3 regions of the Streptococcus sp. IMAU 99161 genome follow, and region 3 is predicted to be linked to each of the others. Evidence: predicted binding sites of a transcription regulator. Region 3 holds the regulator's gene; each other region holds the start of a gene.
What was found. Region 3 encodes Rex, which represses fermentation and respiration genes when NADH is low (regulators of the CRP and FNR family bind a similar motif). Its sites were predicted from a motif close to TTGTGAANTANTTCACAA; they were not measured.
Positions count from the first base shown of each region.

Region 1: HA044_RS05125 (formate/nitrite transporter family protein) is a predicted target of Rex. The motif match lies at 1,278-1,295, and genes of this name have one in related genera.
Region 2: adhE (bifunctional acetaldehyde-CoA/alcohol dehydrogenase) is a predicted target of Rex. The motif match lies at 1,797-1,814, and genes of this name have one in related genera.

Region 1 is NZ_JAAPAW010000010.1:1,987-5,268, reverse strand. It holds gene yihA (ribosome biogenesis GTP-binding protein YihA/YsxC) at 1-307, shown strand, start outside; gene HA044_RS05130 (glucosaminidase domain-containing protein) at 456-1,157, shown strand; gene HA044_RS05125 (formate/nitrite transporter family protein) at 1,317-2,114, shown strand; ribosomal protein L10 leader region at 2,173-2,307, shown strand; gene rplJ (50S ribosomal protein L10) at 2,346-2,849, shown strand; gene rplL (50S ribosomal protein L7/L12) at 2,917-3,282, shown strand, end outside.
Region 2 is NZ_JAAPAW010000008.1:47,064-50,345, forward strand. It holds gene HA044_RS03985 (acyltransferase family protein) at 1-1,145, shown strand, start outside; gene adhE (bifunctional acetaldehyde-CoA/alcohol dehydrogenase) at 1,898-3,282, shown strand, end outside.
Region 3 is NZ_JAAPAW010000006.1:7,690-10,971, reverse strand. It holds gene HA044_RS02350 (porphobilinogen deaminase) at 48-326, shown strand; gene radC (DNA repair protein RadC) at 380-1,063, shown strand; gene HA044_RS02340 (redox-sensing transcriptional repressor Rex) at 1,268-1,915, opposite strand; gene HA044_RS02335 (DUF4649 family protein) at 2,050-2,268, opposite strand; gene HA044_RS02330 (DUF1831 domain-containing protein) at 2,271-2,618, opposite strand; gene HA044_RS02325 (cysteine desulfurase family protein) at 2,628-3,282, opposite strand, start outside.

The DNA of each region.
Region 1 (3,282 bases), on a different contig from region 3:
AGAGTACTTGACTAGTCGTGAAAACTTAAAAGCAGTTGTTAGTCTGGTTGACTTTCGACACGAACCATCTGCAGATGATGTTCAGATGTATGAATTCTTGAAATACTACGAAATTCCCGTCATTCTTGTTGCGACTAAGGCGGATAAGATCCCACGAGGAAAATGGAACAAACACGAGTCGATGATTAAGAAAAAACTAGACTTTGACACGTCAGATAGTTTCATTATCTTTTCTTCCGTTACAAAAGAAGGACTAGAGAAGTCATGGGATGAAATTCTAGATCATGCTTTTTACGAAATAAATTGAAATGACATGAAAATGTCATTTTTGTTTTGGATTTATCTCGGAATTGTAATACAAGTGTAATATAAGTGTCTTTGTTTTATTCTATTTATATGGTATAATCGTTTTAAAGATAAAAGATGATAAAAAATATTTGGAGATAAATAGAATTATGAAAATAAAAATTCGGAATAAAACGAAATTATTAGGGTTCGTCGTTTCCGTTGTGGCAGTTGGGACGTTTGCTGCAGCGATGAGCGAACATGTGACCTCCGTTGGAGCAAATGATGGAACTTATCAAGCCTACCAAGATCCAACTGAAGCATTTATCTCACAAATCGGAGAATCTGCTCGCCAACTTGGTCAGGAAAATGACCTATATGCATCTGTAATGATTGCACAAGCGATTCTTGAAAGTGGTTCAGGTCAGTCTGGTTTGGCTTCTTACCCTCATTACAATCTTTTCGGGATTAAAGGTAGCTATGCTGGTCAATCAGCAGTAATGCAAACATTAGAAGATGACGGCTCAGGTAACATGTATACCATTAATGATGCCTTCCGTTCTTATCCAAGCTACTATGAATCACTGCAAGATTATGTAGCAGTTTTAAAACAAGGACACTTTGCAGGTGCTTGGAAGAGCAATACATCTAGCTATCAAGATGCAACCGCTGCTTTGACAGGCGTCTATGCAACTGATACAAGCTATAATGCAAAATTAAACCATATTATTGAGGCATACAATTTAACACAGTATGATTCACCAAATGTTCAAGGCGGAGTTACAGGAACTGTATACAATCCATATCGTCAACAATTTACATCTCAAGAAATTTTGAATTTGGATATCGCTTGGGCAAACCGTTTACGCTAATTCCTAAGAGAGAGGCTGATTTAGCCTCTTCTTTTTATTGTTAAAACGAATTAAAACGTATTTCTGCCGATAGCCGATTTTTAACTCTGAAAACCTTTTCAAAATTTTATCTCTATGATATAATGATTTTATTCACAATCTGAATATAAGGAGATGTTTATGACTGAATCTAATTTCGCTCAGAAGATTGGTGCTGCTTGCAATAAGAAAGAAGATCTTTACAAGAAGTCCAAGACCCGTTATGTTGTTCGCTCCATGTTTGCGGGTGGTTTTCTTACTTTAAGCACTGCTGTAGGAGCTGTAGCCGCAGACCTCTTAAATACTTTTTTACCAGGTTCGGGGAGATTTTTATTTCCATTTATCTTTGCTTGGGGTCTTGTTTATCTTCTCTTCTTAAATACAGAATTGACCACTTCCAATATGATGTATTTAACATCAGGGACTTATCTAAAGAAAATTAACTGGAAAAAAGCTTTGGAAATTCTTTTATACTGTACATTCTTTAATTTAGTCGGTGCCTTACTCGTTGCTTTTCTGTTTAATCAGACAACGGCTTTTGCTCATGTAGACCCAAAAGGTTTCCTTGCGACAGTTGCTGAAAATAAACTGCAACGGACCAATCAAGTGGTTTTCTTTGAAGGGATTATCGCAAATATCTTTGTAAACATTGCCATTCTTTCCTATTTGTACTTTAAGGATGAAACAGCAAAAGTCCTATTAGCCTTGTCAGCTATCTATATGTTTGTCTTTATGACCAATGAACACTTGGCAGCCAATTTTGCTTCTTTCTCTCTATTAGGCTTTAATCCGGTATCCAGTCAATTGCCACATTATGAATTGTTTAATATTCTCCGGCATTACGGTGTGACCTTTGTGGCCAACTGGGTTGGAGGTGGAGTATTGATGGGATTAGCATATGCTTGGCTGAATAATATCAAAAGTCTCTACAACGATTAAAAATAAAAAAAGTTTGCAAAAGTACTTGCATTCTTTTTTTTTATGTGGTAAACTAACTAATGGTTTGAAAAAACTGCCTAAGACAGTAGGGGAGCTCGACTCATAAGAATCCTACCGAGGACAAAACGTATCCATTATATGAAGCGTATTGTACTTTCGTGTCTAGGTTTGGGCGCGTTTTTCTTTTGGAAAAATTCCCCAAGCAAAATAATTACGGAGGTGAACACACTAATGAGTAGTGAAGCAATTATTGCTAAGAAAGCGGAATTAGTAGACGTAGTAGCTGAAAAAATGAAAGCTGCCGTTTCTATCGTTGTTGTAGATTCTCGTGGTTTGACAGTTGAACAAGATACTGTTCTTCGTCGCAACCTTCGCGAAAGCGAAGTTGAGTTCAAAGTGATTAAAAACTCAATCTTGCGTCGTGCTGCTGAAAAAGCTGGTCTTGAAGAATTGGCATCATCATTTGTTGGACCATCTGCAGTTGCATTTTCACATGAAGATGTAGTTGCACCAGCGAAGATCTTGAACGACTTTGCTAAAGACGCTGACGCACTTGAAATCAAAGGTGGTGCCATTGAAGGTGCTGTCGCATCTAAAGAAGAAATTATTGCACTTGCGAGTCTTCCAAGTCGCGAAGGACTTCTTTCTATGCTCCTTTCTGTACTTCAAGCGCCAGTGCGCAACGTTGCTCTTGCAGTCAAAGCGGTTGCAGACAACAAAGAAGACGCAGCTTAATCTGCGCAGCGTAGCCTAGCTACAAAAAACTATTATAAAATTAAAAACTTATTTGGAGGAAATAACAATGGCATTGAACATTGAAAACATTATTGCTGAAATTAAAGAAGCTTCAATCCTTGAATTGAACGACCTTGTAAAAGCTATCGAAGAAGAATTTGGTGTAACTGCAGCTGCTCCTGTAGCTGTAGCTGCTGCTGGTGGTGCTGACGCAGGTGCTGCTAAAGATTCATTCGACATCGAATTGACAGCTGCTGGTGACAAAAAAGTTGGCGTTATCAAAGTTGTACGTGAAATCACAGGTCTTGGACTTAAAGAAGCTAAAGAACTTGTTGATGGTGCACCAGGTGTCATCAAAGAAGGTGTTCCAGCTGCTGAAGCTGAAGAACTTAAAGCTAAATTGGAAGAAGCTGGAGCTTCAGTTACTCTTAAA
Region 2 (3,282 bases), on a different contig from region 3:
ATGTGAGCCCGAACTTCACTAAGCTGGTGCAATCTTGGAATATGAAAAAGACGGTATCAGTCTTGGGAGGAAGCTTTGCCTTCTTATTCGTGCTGAGTCTTTTCTTGCCATTTGATAGCTTGTGGACCTATCTCTTTGGATTTTTAGCTGCAACCATTGCTGCTGCGGCCATGATTCTTGCAGCTCGTATTCTTCATGAAAAGACGCCTGATAAAAAAGAACCGGCTATCCTTAATTTCTTTGCGGATACTAGTTATGGTGTTTACCTCTTTCACTGGCCTTTCTTCATCATCTTCTCTCAACATTTGGGAACCATGATGGCAGCGATTGTCACCACCATCTTGTCTTTGACCTTGACAGCTCTTTCCTTCTACGTCTTAGAGCCTACGATTGCAGGAAAGAAACCACGCGTCTTTGGCATGAAGATGGATCTCAGCTTTTTGACCAAACCGGTCTTTTATCTCATGATCCCATTGGCCATACTGATGGTTGGGATTTCAGCTTTTGCGCCAACGGTTGGAGCCTTCGATGAGAGTTTGGTTGCCAGCGGGCTCAATCAAGCCGATAATAAAATGCAGGTCACACGGACCCAGGTGGACAATGCGACGGCGACAGATTACAACGTTTCAAATGGGGTGACCATGATCGGAGATTCGGTCAATTTGCGGGCACAAAATTATCTAATAAAAGCGATCCCTGGCATCCAGATTGATGCGGTAGTGAGCCGTCAGTTGGAAAATGGGATGAAGGTCTTTGAAACAGATATCTCCAATAAAGTACTCCTGAAAAATGTTGTCATTGCCCTCGGAACCAATACAGTTAGCAACTACAAACAACTGCTAGATCAGTATGTTAAAAAGTTGCCAAAAGGTCGTCGCTTGATTTTAGTGACACCATACGATGGACGGTATGCGAGTGATCAGTCAAGTGAGTCGGTCCAAACCCGTCTCTATGAGTTGGAATTGGCTAAGAAATATGACTTTATCACCATTGCAGACTGGTATCAAGTAGCCGTGGAAAATCCAAATATTTGGGTGGGAACAGACTCTGTACACTTTAATATGGAAACCAATGGTGGGGAGCTCTACGCTCAGACAGTCAAAGAAGCCCTTGACAAAGCTGAAAAAGGCCCTGTTAAGAAGTAGTCTAGATTTTTGGAAAAAGAAAGACAAATTCATATTAAAAACTTTCCTTAGGTGAGTACGGACGTCAGCGAACTTCAAAGAAGTTCCATGACTAAATTAAGATACAAAGGGCGTCTGCGGATAAAGTCAAAATAGGAAGTTTGACGTAGAATCTTTCGATTCTAGGAGAACTTATCTTTTTGACACAATCCGCAGCCCGTGTTCAATTTATTTTGAGCCCCTTCGCTCTTTAATTTCTGGGCTCAGGCTAAAACAGTTTCCCAAACTGTTTTACTCTCAATAATTCCGAGTGCCTGAAACTGTATTGTTTCAGGCACTTTTCTCACATCGGAAAGTTTCGGTATTTTCTTGATTCATTCTTAAAATTAGGACTCATCTTTATTTTTTACAAAAGTAGTTTGTCTACCTTCTAAAGCAACTTTATACTTGCAAAAGGTTGCTTTTTTTAGTAAGATAAAGAAAACGCTTACAAAAACGGAGTGAAAATCTCTCTTTGTGAAGAAAAAGTTTTTTAAAAATTTATTTCACAAAGTGTGGGTTTCAAAACCCCCTATCAAAGGAGTTTGAAAAAAGATTCACAAAATTAGAAAAAATCTTTGTGAAAATTGCTTGGAAGTGTTTACAAAAAGCTCAAAATAGAGTAGAATAATATTGTGAAATAATTAACAAAAGAAAGAATGGGTAAAAGGTTTGAGTGTTTACTGAAAACATGAAAACAACTTTCTTTTGAACAATTCGGAGGAAACCATCAAATGGCTGATAAAAAATCACTTACCCCTGAAGAAAAGAAACTCGCCGCTGAAAAGCACGTTGACGAGTTGGTCCAAAAGGGCCTTGTTGCATTAGAAGAAATGCGTAAATTAACGCAAGAGCAAGTGGACTATATCGTTGCAAAAGCATCTGTAGCAGCTCTTGATGCCCACGGAGAATTAGCCCTTCATGCATATGAAGAAACCGGTCGTGGTGTCTTTGAAGATAAGGCAACTAAGAACTTGTTTGCCTGCGAACATGTGGTCAACAACATGCGTCATACGAAAACAGTTGGCATCATCGATGACGATGATGTGACAGGCTTGACCTTGATTGCAGAACCAGTCGGCGTGATCTGTGGGATCACTCCAACCACTAACCCAACTTCTACAGCGATCTTCAAAGCCTTGATCTCATTGAAGACTCGTAACCCAATCATCTTTGCCTTCCACCCATCTGCTCAAGAATCTTCTGCTCATGCAGCTCAAATTGTACGGGATGCAGCGATCAAAGCAGGAGCACCTGAAAACTGTGTGCAATGGATCACGCAACCATCTATGGAAGCAACCAGTGCGCTGATGAACCACGAAGGAATTGCGACTATCCTTGCGACAGGTGGGAATGCCATGGTGAAAGCTGCCTATTCTTGCGGGAAACCAGCTCTTGGGGTAGGTGCTGGAAACGTACCTGCTTATGTTGAAAAAACAGCCAACATCCGTCAAGCAGCCCACGATATCGTCATGTCTAAATCATTTGACAACGGAATGGTTTGTGCATCTGAACAAGCGGTCATCATCGATAAAGAAATCTACGATGAGTTTGTAGAAGAATTCAAATCTTACCACACTTACTTTGTCAACAAAAAAGAAAAAGCCCTCCTTGAAGAGTTCTGCTTCGGTGTCAAAGCCAACAGCAAGAACTGTGCGGGTGCAAAATTGAATGCGGACATCGTTGGGAAACCAGCAGCATGGATCGCTGAACAAGCTGGCTTCTCTGTCCCAGAAGGTACCAATATCCTTGCTGCAGAAGTGAAAGAAGTTGGTCCAAAAGAACCATTGACTCGTGAAAAATTGTCTCCAGTCATCGCTGTTTTGAAAGCAGACAGCCGTGAAGATGGAATTGACAAAGCTCGTCAAATGGTTGAATTCAACGGTCTGGGTCACTCTGCTGCCATCCATACTGCAGATGCTGATCTGGCTAAAGAATTTGGGAAAGCAGTCAAAGCCATCCGTGTGATTTGGAACTCTCCTTCTACTTTTGGTGGTATCGGGGACGTATACAATGCCTTCTTGCCATCATTGACTCTTGGTTGTGGTTCATATGGACACAACTCAGTTGGTGATAACGTAAGCGCAGTAAACCTCTTGAATATCAAAAAAGTCGGACG
Region 3 (3,282 bases):
TTCAAGGTATAATACTAGGTGGTAAGGCAGGATAAGGAGGAAAAATTGTGACCAAGGATCGGATTTATCATCTCTTACATCATTTTTACAAACTTTTAGTCAATGATTTTCCACGAAATGGTTTAATTACAAAAGGCATTTATGAAGTCGAGCAGCTTTATCAGGCACTAGAGGCGATTCCTCAGCACCAAGAGTATTTGATGCGTTCTGAGATTCAAACATTTTTAAAAGAACTGGAGCAAGTACAGAGCGGATACCAAATTTGGTTTAAGAAAGACCAAGTGCTAGTATTGGATGATTTGAAGCAAGAAATATCTTGTCAGTAAAGAAATACATGATTTTCTCTTTTGATTACGAATTAATAAGTGAGGAGGAAATTATGTACGAAATTTCATTTATTGAACCATCTTTGCTTCCTAGAGAACGTTTGGTCTCAGAGGGAGTTGAGAAGTTAAGTCACCAGGAGCTGGTATCTATTCTACTGAGGACTGGAAATAAACAAAAAAGTGTCTATGAGATTGCCCAAAACCTCTTGACGTCTGTGAATAGTTTAAAAGAGCTGGGGAATTTGACCTTAGAAGAGTTGCAGGAAATCTCAGGAATTGGTCGTGTCAAGGCAATTGAACTGCAAGCGGTTATCGAGTTAGGAAGACGGATTCACAAAGATCAGTTGATGAGTTCAGAACAGATCATGAGCAGTCAAAAATTGGCCCATAAAATTCAACAGGAAATTGGCCATAAGAAGCAGGAGCATCTAGTAGCACTCTATTTGAATACACAAAATGAGATTATTCACCAACAGACTATCTTTATCGGAACGGTCAATCGTAGTATCGCAGAACCGCGCGAAATTCTCCACTATGCCTTAAAGCATATGGCTACCTCTATCATTCTAGCTCACAATCATCCATCTGGTGCAGTATTTCCGAGTAAAAATGATGATGAGGTCACCAATCGTGTCATAGAAGCCTGTGATGTGATGGGTTTAACCTTGTTGGATCATTTGATTGTTTCGGAAGATAACTATTACAGTTACCGTGAAGAGACTGATCTCTTAGTATAAAAAAAGGCTGGGACAAAAGTCCTAGCCTCTTAATTTTCTTTGGATTGTAGAGCAAGACGCAGTGGTTGAGTGGGCTGCTCTACTACGCGGATTTCATCAGCTTTTACAGCCCTACTCAACTGTGCGGAGGTGGGATGACGAAATCGAATTCTAACGAATTACCGATTTCTGTCCCACACTCTTTTTTTACTAAAGCTGTTCTTGTTATTCTTCGTTTTTTCTCATGAAATAAAGAAGGGTTTGCAACTCACTGGTTAGGTCCACATATTGAACGACAACACTTTTTGGGAGGGATAAATGAACCGGTGAAAAGCTTAAAATACCCTTGATACCAGCATCGACAAGGAGGCTTGCCACTTCTTGCGCCTTGACACTAGGAACGGTCAAAATAGCTGTCTGGATTCCTTCTTGTTTTAATTTTTCTTTGATTGAAGAAATTCCGTAAATGGGAATTCCATCCTTACTTTTGGTATCAACCAGTTCGTGGTCATCTACATCAAAAGCCATGACAATTTTCATTTTGTTTCGCTCGTGGAAGCGGTAGTTAAGAAGCGCACTTCCCATATTGCCGATCCCAACAATGGCTACGTTGGTAATCGCATTATCATTTAAAAGATCTGCAAAAAAGTTCATTAGCTTTTTAACATCATATCCGAAGCCCCGTCTTCCCAATTCGCCAAAATAAGAGAAGTCTCGACGAACTGTCGCTGAGTCAATTCCGATAGCATCTGCGATTTGCTTGGAATTAGCTTTCTCTATTTTTTCGGAGTTGAAGCGCTTGAAAATGCGGTAATAAAGGGATAAGCGTTTTGCTGTTGCGCGTGGAATTGGTGTATTTTTATCATGTTTCACAATATCACAACCTTTCCCCTTTATTGTATAGGAAGATTGTGAAAAAATCAACTATCTAAACCGATTTTTCTCTATTTTTTTACCAAAAGAAAACAGTTACTACAAACAAAGAATTTTCTGTTTGTAGCAACTGTTTAGGCTCTTTCGTCTTGTTCAATCTTCTTTAGAAAGTTGTAGAGGCCGTCTATTTTTCCAGTATAAGGAAGTCTTTTTCCCTTGTAGTGAATGGACGTAACGTTGTAGGTGTCCGGAAGGGTCACACAGCCTGAAAAATCAAGAATACAGGCTGCAAGATCGGTGTAAGTAGTGGTACGTTCCACTTGATAAGCATCTATATAAGTTAAAGTAACCATTTTTAAACCTCGATTTTATCGAAAATTTCTCTTTCAACGAGACTATCCATTAAGAAATAAAATTTTTGTTGGATGATGTCATTTTTTGAATCTTTAAAGATGTTGACTAGGCGAAGCCCAGACTTATCAGTGATGTTAATTTTGAAGCCTGAGAGGTCTTTATTAAAAATGATTTTGAGTAAAAATCCATCACCGCTGTTGGGGACAGCCTCAAGTAAACGATTTAATTCGAAATTACCGACTTTTGTGACAGCAAAAGTGTTGTCGCGAAGGGTGTATTTCTTTACATTGGGATGAAGACGATAGGTATATTTACAGTCTTTTAATGAAACAGTAGTTCCAAATGCCATATTGTTCTCCTATGATAAAATTTCTTTAAGACTTGCGAGGAAGGTTTGAACTTCCTCAGTGGTATTGAGTTCTGAAAAACTAATCCTCAGGGATTCTTTTAGACGAGGACTATCAGCGCCATAGAGGGCTTCTAAAACATGGCTGGGTTGTACGGTCCCAGCAGTGCAAGCAGAACCAGTGGATACAGAGATACCCGCTAGATCCAGTCGCATGAGTAAGATGTCATTTTGCACACCTGGAAAGCCAAGGTTCCATACAAAGGGAAGGTGGTCATCACAAGCGTTTACGTAGTAGTCGTAGGTTGCTAAACCATTGACTAGTTCTTGTCCGAGTTTTTGAACCTGGCGGAAGTTTTCTTCTTGATGAAGACTAGCCTGATGAAGTGCCTCAGCCATTCCGACGATGGAAATAAGATTTTCGGTGCTGGCTCTCATTTTATTCTCTTGATCGCCACCGTGTAACAGTTGATCAAAATCTGGAGTCGCTGCATAAAGAAAACCGACCCCCTTTGGTCCATGAAACTTATGAGCTGAAGCACTGAGGAAATCGATTCCCAGCTCTTCAGGATAGACAGGGACCTTGCCAATTGCTTGAACGGCATCGACGTGAAAGGCTGCAGGATGGTTTTTTAAAAGTTGGCCGATTTCTTTGATGGGTAAGAGA